DNA from 2 places in the Mesorhizobium sp. B2-4-12 genome. Region 1 is predicted to be linked to the other one. Evidence: riboswitches for the same ligand, from Rfam matches in the RefSeq annotation. Region 1 holds a riboswitch; the other holds the start of a gene.

Evidence for each region. Region 1 has a riboswitch for cobalamin ahead of FJ934_RS15430 (DUF1636 family protein). Riboswitches for the same ligand answer to the same signal wherever they lie in the genome.
Region 2: linked by a shared signal. The riboswitch ahead of bluB (5,6-dimethylbenzimidazole synthase) and the one ahead of FJ934_RS15430 (DUF1636 family protein) in region 1 are both predicted to bind cobalamin.

Annotation. Positions count from the first base shown of each region.
Region 1 is NZ_VFVC01000023.1:29,598-34,347, forward strand. Features, by position in the region: gene FJ934_RS15420 (cobaltochelatase subunit CobN) at 1-1,071, opposite strand, end outside; gene cobW (cobalamin biosynthesis protein CobW) at 1,091-2,128, opposite strand; gene FJ934_RS15430 (DUF1636 family protein) at 2,131-2,559, opposite strand; cobalamin riboswitch at 2,598-2,803, opposite strand; gene FJ934_RS15435 (winged helix-turn-helix domain-containing protein) at 2,833-4,032, opposite strand; gene FJ934_RS15440 (NADH-quinone oxidoreductase subunit A) at 4,362-4,727, shown strand; gene FJ934_RS15445 (NADH-quinone oxidoreductase subunit B) at 4,718-4,750, shown strand, end outside.
Region 2 is NZ_VFVC01000031.1:58,538-63,287, reverse strand. Features, by position in the region: gene FJ934_RS18635 (pirin family protein) at 64-984, opposite strand; gene FJ934_RS18630 (DUF2277 domain-containing protein) at 1,024-1,290, opposite strand; gene FJ934_RS18625 (exodeoxyribonuclease VII small subunit) at 1,402-1,653, opposite strand; gene FJ934_RS18620 (histone deacetylase family protein) at 1,657-2,583, opposite strand; cobalamin riboswitch at 2,764-2,946, shown strand; partial or broken gene bluB (5,6-dimethylbenzimidazole synthase) at 2,995-3,576, shown strand; gene FJ934_RS18610 (hypothetical protein) at 3,741-4,724, opposite strand.

The DNA.
Region 1 (4,750 bases):
CAGGACGACATGCATGGCGAGGTCGGCGGGCGCCAGGCCGCGCTGGTTGTTTTCCCAAACGTCGCGGCGGGTGGTGGCGACGATGACCTGGAAGACGGGGACGCCGGCGCGATCGAACAGGGTCTCGACGCCGGGCTCCGCGCCGGACGCGAAAGCGGTCGCGGTGATGATGGCGGCCGGCTTCAGCGTAGCGATGGCGGTTTCGACAAAGGCGAGGGATGCCGGGTCCTTGAGGCTGGAGACAAAGATCGGCACGGGGGTGATGCCGCGCTGTCCCAGTGCCTCAACGAGCGCGTCGATAGGCGCGACATCGGCGGCGAGCAGCATCGAGCGGTAGAACAGGATGGGCACGACCTTTCCCTCCCCCTCGAGGGGAGGGTGGCCCGCAGGGCCGGGTGGGGTCGGGGCGACTGGATACGGCGTTTCTTGAAGTCGGCGCACTTCCCCGGCGACCCCACCCCCGGCCTGCGGCCGGACCCTCCCGTCGAGGGGGAGGGGGACGCCGCACTCGACGACGCCACGTCCTGGCTCGTAGTAGCCCGCTTTGGGCACAGTTACCGGCGCAACTGCTGCTTCATCCTTCCCCAGCAGCCCTGCCAGCCTCTGCACCAGCGCGCTCATATTCGCCGGGCCGCCCTCGCGGAAATAGCCGAGCAGCGCATCCAGTTCCGCGCGCGGCAGCGTCGAGGCTTCGATCAGCCTGAGATCCTCGTCGTGGCTTTCACCGGGCAGCAGCGCCAGTTTTATGCCGCGTTCCCGGGCGGTCGCGGCAAGCTGGTCGCAGCCATAGCGCCACCAGTCGTAGCCGCCGAGGATGCGGACGAGAATAACCCTGGCGTGGCGGGCGACGCTGTCGATCCAGAGGTCGACGGACATCGGGTGGCGCAGGTCACGCAGCGCCGCCAGCCGCATCGAGGGCAGGCGGCCGGCATCCGCCTTCCACGCGGCCGCCAGTCCGGCGAGGTCGCTGTCGGTGAAGGACAGGGTCACGATATCCGCCGGCGTCTGCCGCAGATCGACCGGCTCGGCGAGATCGTCGAGCGAGGCGGATGTCGTGGTGAGGATGTGCATCGCGGCCCGTGCCCGAAAATCAGCCGGCGAGTATACGCTCGATCGCAGGGCGGTTCAGCCCCTTGAGGCCGATGACGACAAGGCGCGAGCGGCGGTCGTCCTCGGCGGTCCAGGCGCGGTCGTAGTAATGGTTGACGCGCGGGCCGACGGCCTGCAGCAAAAGCCGCATCGGCTTGCCGCCGACCTCGACGAAACCTTTCACCCGCAGCACGTTTTCCTGTTCGGCGGCGTCGGCGACGCGTTTTGCCAGCTCGTCCGGATTGGCGATCGAGGGGATGTCGACAATGAAAGTGTCGAAGTCGTCATGCTCGTGGTCGAATGCGCCGTCGTGATGGGATTTGCGGTTCTCGATGTCGTCCTCGACGGCGAGGCCGAGCCCGAGCAGTACGGAGGGATCGACCTTGCCGTGGGACGTCGGCACGATCTTGACGGCACGGGCGGAGTGTTCGTTGACGATGGCATTGGCGCGGGCTGAGCCGGCGGCGTCCATCAGGTCGCTCTTCGACAGGATGATCAGGTCGGCGCAGGCGATCTGATCCTCGAACACCTCCTCGACCGGGTCATCATGGTCGAGGCTGTCATCCCCGGCGCGCTGCGCCTGCAGGGCGTCCATGTCGTTGGCGACTCGGCCTTCGGCCAGTGCGGGGCCGTCGACCACGGCGATCACGCCATCGACGGTCACGCGGCTCTTCACCGTCGGCCACTGGAAGGCCTGGACCAGCGGCTTGGGCAAAGCAAGGCCCGAGGTTTCGATCAGGATATGGTCAACTTTCGGCGTCAGCGACAGGATCCGGTCGAGCGCCGGCACGAAATCGGCCGCCACGGTGCAGCAGATGCAGCCATTGGCCAGTTCGACGATGTTTTCCTCCGGGCAGGTGTCGATGCCGCAACCTTTCAGGATCTCGCCGTCGATGCCGATGTCGCCGAACTCATTGACGATGATCGCGATGCGCTTGCCGCCGGCGTTTTCGAGGAGATGGCGGACCAGCGTCGTCTTGCCGGCGCCGAGGAAGCCGGTGACGACAGTGCAGGGAACACGGGAGACGGAAGTGGTCATGGTCAGTCTTTCAGCAGGTCGAGGGGAGGGATGCGGGCAACGAGGCCGCGCTTCAGGGAATCGGGGCGGCCGCGCCAAGGGATAAGGCCGTCGCTCGAGGTGGCGAAGAGTTTGGCGCCGGTAACGAGGTCGGCGCCGCTGCCCGTGGTCAGGTCGCCGAACACATAACTCCAGCAGCCGTCGCGCAGGATTGCGGCGCTGAGCCGGCGTTTGCAGTTGCCGAGGCATTCGACCGTGCGGACGCGGACGTGCTCGGATGCCGCGGCGCGGCCTGTGTCCTGTGCCAGGAGTTCGCCGGCGCGGGGATGGGCGTCGGAGCCGGTTTCGTCGCGGCAGGACGCGCAGACGATAACGGTGACGCCGGACAAGGCGTCGCCATCGGCGGACGATATATCCGCTGCACTAGCCGAAAAACTGCCGTTGTGGTCCAAAAACCGGGCTCCTTGCCCGGAAACCCGCCGGGCGATCGGATTCTTCTGTCGCAGACGGCAGGTCTCCTGGCTCGCGAGTCGTCGCCTTGGTTAGCCGCCTTCCCGGGAATTCCCAGTGGCTTTCGGCCTTGGCTCTTCGCTTACAGTTGCGGGGACAGCCGCGGATTTGAGACCGAAATCCCGCACCGCATTCCCTCTTAGCCCCAGCCGTTGCGGGCAGGGGACCGTCTGGAGCGGATTTAGGCTTTTACAGGCAGCTGTGTCAACGCGCGGCTACGACATGGCGATGTCGACCAGCGCCGGGCCTAGATCTCCGGCGGGCGTCACGTCGATACGTTCAAGGCCAAGCCAGACCTGCATCTGCTTCAATTCCTCGAAGAGCTGGGCGGCGGTTTCAGGCGGCGCTCCGGGCTCGGCATAGGCCGCAGGCACGCGCAGCACGCTTGCCGGCCGGTCGGCCCGAAGGTCGACGCGAGCGACGATCCTGTCGCCAAGCAGGAAGGGCAGGACGTAATAGCCGTACTGGCGTTTTTCGGCCGGAGTGTAGAGCTCGATGCGGTAGTGGAAATCGAACAGCCGCTCGGTGCGCGAGCGCTCGAAGACGACCGGATCGAACGGTGCCAGCAGGGCGCGCGCTTCGATCTTGCGCGGGAGACGGGCATCTCTATGGAGGTAAGCCGGCTTGTTCCAGCCCTCGACACGCACCGGCAGTAACTCGCCCAATTCGACCAGTTCCTCCAGCCGGCCCTTTATGTCTGCGGGCGACAGACGGAAATAGTCGCGCAGGTCGCCGGCTGTAGCCACGCCGTGGGCGCGGGCGGAAATGCGCAGCAATTCGCGATGCGCGTCCTCGGCAGCGGGCACCGGCAGATCGAGGATCGCTTGCGGCAGCACGCGCTCCGGCAGGTCATAGAAGCGCTCGAAGCCGCGGCGGTGCGCGGTGGTGATGCGGCCGGCCCAGAACAACCATTCGAAGGCGTGCTTGGCGTGGCTCCAGCCCCACCAGCCGCCCGAACCTTTCTGGCCCTCAAGCGCCGAGGCGGCGATCGGGCCGCGATCGGCGACTTCCCGATAGATCTCTTCGATGTAGGCGGCGTGCTCGCGGCCCCATTTGGCGAGGCCCAGATACATTTCGTCGCCTTGCTCGGCGCGCTGCATGCGCCAGCGCATCAACGGGTATGTCTCGACTGGCAGGAACGAGGCTTCATGCGCCCAATATTCGAACACCGTGCGCTTGCGCGTCACGGCGGCATTGTCGAGGAGCGCGAGCGGGTAGGGGCCAAGCCGCGAATAGAGCGGCATATAGTGCGCGCGCACCACCGCGCTGACGGAATCGATCTGCAGCAGGCCGGTGCGGGAGAGAACGCGGGCGAAGTGGCGGCGGTCCGGCGTACCATTTGGGCGGGGATCGAGAAATCCCTGGGCGGCGAGCGCGACGCGCCGGGCCATGGCGAGCGAGATTTTTTCCTTCATCGGGAGCCCTTGCCCTGATCGATTTGCGGATTTTAGCCGGTGATTCCGGCATGCTAGCAGGCAAATGGCGGTAGATATGTCAGGAGATAAAAGTGGAGTAGAAAGTGAAGGAAATCAAACAGGAGCGCATCGGACCAGTTTCTTCCGTTATGCCGTCCAGCCCCGCGTTTTGAACAAGGTTTGACTTGCTTCGCTGGAAGTGCTGCGCTAACCCTCGCCGCGTTGCAGCATAGGCCCCTTAAAACGGTTCAGCGGTTAAACTGTCACGCTTCCGCATTAAGGTCCGGTGCTGTAACAAAAGTGGATTGGCGCCAACGGAAAGCCGCTGCATGAACGCACTTCTCAGTTCGTACCTGCCCATCGTCCTGTTTATCGCAGTGGCGGCGGTCGTCGGCATCGCGCTTATCGCGGCGCCGTTTCTGGTGGCCTACCGCAACCCCGATCCTGAAAAGCTTTCCGCCTACGAGTGCGGTTTCAACTCGTTCGACGACGCCCGCATGAAATTCGACATCCGTTTCTACCTGGTGTCGATCCTGTTCATCATCTTCGACCTGGAAGTGGCCTTCCTGTTTCCCTGGGCGGTGTCCTTCTCGAAGATCGGCATGCTCGGCTTCTGGTCGATGATGGTGTTTTTGGCAGTGCTGACCATCGGCTTTGCCTATGAATGGAAAAAAGGAGCGCTGGAATGGGATTGAACGACAGTTCAGGCACCCGCGTC
Region 2 (4,750 bases), on a different contig from region 1:
GGCGGGATAGGCTGCCAGCCGGCGAAAGTAAATGCGTGTCGGTGACGCGGATCGGGCTGAGATCTAGCCTTCAGGCAGCGGGATGAATTCCTTGTCATCTCCTGGAACGATATCGAAGCGGCCTGTCTTCCATTCCTGCTTGGCCTGTTCGATGCGCTCCTTGGACGAGGAGACGAAATTCCACCAGATGTAGCGCTTCGAGCCAAGCGAGGCGCCGCCGAAAAGCATGAAATGCGCACCGGTTTGCGACGATACGATGATCTCGTCACCAGGCCGGAACACCAGCAGCCGCTCCGCCGGAAACACATCGCCCGAAATCGAAACCTCGCCTTCCAGCGTATAGATGGCGCGTTCTTCCGCGTCGGGCGGGATTTTCACGCTGGCGCCCCGCGCCAGGCGCAGGTCGGCGTAGAGCGTTTCGGAATCGGCCCTAACAGGGGAGCGCAGTCCCTGGAAATCACCGATGACAACGCGGCCGCTGACGCCTTCGGCATCGATCTCGGGAAGGCGCAAGACAGCCGTGTTCTCGAACACCGGCGCCACTTCCTCCTTGTCGTCTGGCAAGGCAAGCCATGTCTGCAGGCCCGAAATCGACATTGGCGCGCCGCGCAATTCCTCTGGCGTGCGCTCGGAATGCACGATGCCGCGGCCGGCGGTCATCAGGTTCACGTCGCCGGGCTGGATGACCATTTCGGTGCCCAGCGAATCGCGATGCCGGATCTTGCCGTCAAACAGATAGGTGACCGTCGACAGGCCGATATGGGGATGGGGACGGACATCGAGCGCCTGGCCCGCGCGCAGGATCGCCGGCCCCATGCGGTCGAAGAAGATGAATGGGCCGACCAGACGCCTCTTGGCGGTTGGCAAGGCTCGGCGCACCTCGAAGCCGCCAATGTCCTTGACGTTCGGGATGACCATCAGTTCGATCTGATCGCTGGCAAAGGCATCGCCGGCTTCAGGGTCCTTCCCCGGGAAGAAGCTCATGAACTCTCCTTGTCAGCGGTCCAGACCGCCTTGGCCGCATCAGGCAAAACGGAGCGCCGCCTTTGCCCGAAGTTTGGCCGCCACCTCTTCGCGGTTGCGCGGATGCTGGTTTGTTTCGAGAGAATCGAGCAGTTCCCGCGCCGATGCCGCGATGGCCTCCACCGCATGGTCGAACGCATGCTGGTTCTGCTTCGAAGGCCGCGTCGTCCCGCTCAGCTTGCGGACAAACTGAAGTGCCGCGTCGCGAACTTCATCGTTGGTTGCCGGCGGGTCAAAATTGAACAGGGTCTTGATGTTTCTGCACATCGCTTCCGTTTCTCCTCTTGTCCTGGAGCCGTTCCAATCGGGACGAGCTTGATCCTCAATCATGATCGTGTCCAAAAACCGGCGAGGCAAGACCGTCATCGCGACCGTGCCTCAGTCCGCGTCGAGCGGCTCCGTTCCGACCGGCTTTCCATCGCGCGACAGCCTGATCTTCTCGACCTTGTCCTCCGCAGCCTTCAGCAACCGGTCGCAATGCGCCTTCAGGGCCTCACCGCGTTCATAGATCCGGATTGACTGATCGAGCGGCACGTCGCCACGCTCCAGGTCATCGACGATCTTCTCCAGCGCATCGAGTGCCTGTTCGAAGCTCATCGCCTTGACGTCTTCGTTGGTCTCACCAGCCATCATTCATCCTTTCATCAGCCGCGCGACATGGGCCGCGACCGAAAATGCCAATCCCTGCAGATCGTAGCCGCCCTCAAGCAGGCTGACGAGCCGGTTGTCGCCGTGACGCGCGGCGCGTTGCATCAGTTGGCCCGTCGCCCAGTCGAAATCATCCTCGGTCAGATTGATCTCGGCCAGCGGATCGCGGTGGTGCGCGTCGAAGCCGGCCGAAATGATGATCAGATCGGGTGCGAATTTGTCGAGCGCCGGCAGTATCCGCGACAGGAAGGCATCGCGAAACACCTCGCTGCCGGTCTGCGGCGCCAGAGGCGCGTTGACGATGTTGCCGGCCCCGGTTTCGTTCTTCGCACCGGTGCCGGGATAGAGCGGCATCTGATGCGTCGAGCAATAGAGCACCGACGGATCGTCCCAGAAAATATCCTGCGTGCCGTTGCCGTGATGCACGTCCCAGTCGACGACGGCGACGCGCTCGGCGCCATGCTTCTTCTGCGCATAGCGCGCCGCGATCGCCGCCGTATTGAAGAAGCAAAAGCCCATGGCGGTGGTTTTCTCGGCATGGTGGCCGGGCGGCCGCGCGGCGACGAAGGCATTGTCGGCCCGGCCAGTGAAGACGTCGTCGACGGCCGCGTTGGCGGCACCGATCGCGGTGATCACCGCCTGCCAGCTCTTCGGGCTGGCGGTGGTGTCGGCATCGACGCGGGCGATGCCCTCTTCGGGGATGGCGGCGCGCACACGCGCGACGAAATCGGCCGGATGCGCGTAGAGAATAGTGGCTTCATCTCCTTCCGGCGCCTTGACGCGATCAAGCGCGGCAAAGGCTTCGCCGTCGAGCACGCGCTCGATAGCGCGCAAGCGGTCCGGCCGTTCGGGGTGGCCGGGCGGCGTGATGTGTTCAAGGAAGATAGGGTGCGTGTAGAGACGGGTGGCCATCGTCCCTATCTAGTGCCCCGACACGGCAATGGCTATGCGTTGCGGCTTGATCGCTGGGGAAAATCACGTCTGCGTCCATTCGCGTCGCTGCGGGGATTGGCGCGGCCGGGGCTTCGGCGTAAGGTCGCCACCACTGCCTGGTGCCCGCCGGCCTGTTTGTTCTCAGTCGCATTATGCGACGCCAAGTGAAATCCACTTGGCTGCAAATGCTCTGGCGGGAGAATCGGGAACACGGTTGAATTCCGTGGCGTGCCCAACGCTGTAAGGGGGACCGCGCCGGTAAATGCCACTGTCGATGACGGGAAGGCACCGGACGCGGGTTGATCCCGAGCCAGAAGACCGGCCTGGCAGGCATCGTCACCCGCATGGTCAGGCGGGCGGCATTGATTTGAAGTCGCAAGGGGACAAGCGATGCTGGAAGCCATGACCGCTCCTGTGGGCGATGGATTTGACCAGATGGCGCGCGACGCCGTCTACCGAGCCATGTTCACCAGGCGCGATGTTCGCAGCCATTTTACTCCCGAGACCATCGACGACGAGGTGCTGGCTCGGCTGCTGCTTGCAGCCCATCACGCGCCATCGGTCGGGTTCATGCAGCCGTGGAACTTCATCGTCATTCGCGGTGCCGGGCGCCGGGAGAAGGTACGTGACCTGTTCCTGGCCGCGCGTGAACAGGAACTGCCAGCAATCGAGGAAGAGCGACAAGCGCTCTACCGCAAGCTCAAGCTGGAAGGCATCTGCGAAAGCGCGCTCAACATCTGCATCACCTGCGACCGCCAGCGCTCGAAAGGTTCGCCGCTGGGGCGCTGGCACAATCCGGAGATGGATCTCTACAGCACGGTCTGCGCCGTGCAGAATTTCTGGCTGGCGGCACGGGCCGAAGGCATCGGCGTCGGCTGGGTCAGCATCATCGAGCCTGAGGCGCTGAAGCGGCTGTTGGCCATTCCCGAGCACGTGACGCCGGTCGCCTACCTCTGCGTCGGCCGTGTTTCCGAGTTCGCGCCCAAGCCGGACCTCGAGACACATGGCTGGGGCCGGCGATTGCCGCTGCCCGAATTGATCATGAGCGAGACGTTTTGCGGCCAGGGCGAGGCGCCGCTCAAATCAGCGGTGTCGCGCCTCTATACCGTCGCCGGCACGCCCGCCAGCCCGGCCGATCAGCGTGTCGCGCCGGCCGTGTCCCAGCGCGAACCACCGAAGGAGGAGAGCGCCTTGTCCTTGAGGTTCCTGAACTTCGACGATGCCTCGGCCAGCCGAGCGTCCCAGGCTGGATCAGGCAGCTGGCCGGCAATGGTCTTGAAATAGACCTGCATCAGGCAGGCGATGGCGAAGGGCTCGATGAAGGTTGCCTTGAAGGCCCAGGCAAAGACGATGGCGAGCACGAAGGCCCAGCCGGCAAGCTGCCCGGGCATGAGGAAAAGAATGGCGCCGGCCGGGGCCAGCATCAGCAGGAAGATGACAAACGACACGCCCCACATGATGATCGCCAGCCAGACGGCGTTCTTGACCATGATCTTGCCGTTCTGGGCGTAGAGCACCACGCCTTGGCGTGCGGTTTCGAACGGCGAGGACGAGTTGATGCGGATATTGTAGCCGAGGATGATCTCGTCGACATAGGTGAGCGACAGGCGGATTACCGTGTTGATGAAAGACACAAGGCCGCTCAGGCCTGGAATGGGCAGGAAAGCGGCTACGCCGCCAAGCAGGCCGGTAATGGCGCGGATAGCGCCCTTGACCAGCTGGTCGACGACGAAAAGGACGTTAGCCTCGGCGAAACGCTCGGTCACGACCTCCTTTGCGTACACGATCTGGTTCTTACCGTCGGGAACGTCACGGCCGTCGATCAGATGGACCATGACGGCGATATGGCCGGCCTTGACGACGTAGAGAATGTATTCGCGGATCCAGTAGACGGCGATCGAGACGGCGCCAAAGCCGACGACGCCGCCCCATAGGGCAAAGGACAACGGCCCGTCGGGATCGGTGGAGATATGGCCGACGCCATAGCCGACGGAGGCGCCCGTGCCAGTCGCCAGGATATAGGCCAGAGTGATGCCGAAATAGACGATCATGCGAAAAACAATGAAAGGCCAGGTCCGCATCATGATGGACACCGACCTGCCGATATCGAAATCCCACATGCCCCGAATCTCCCCTCAGAGAGGGC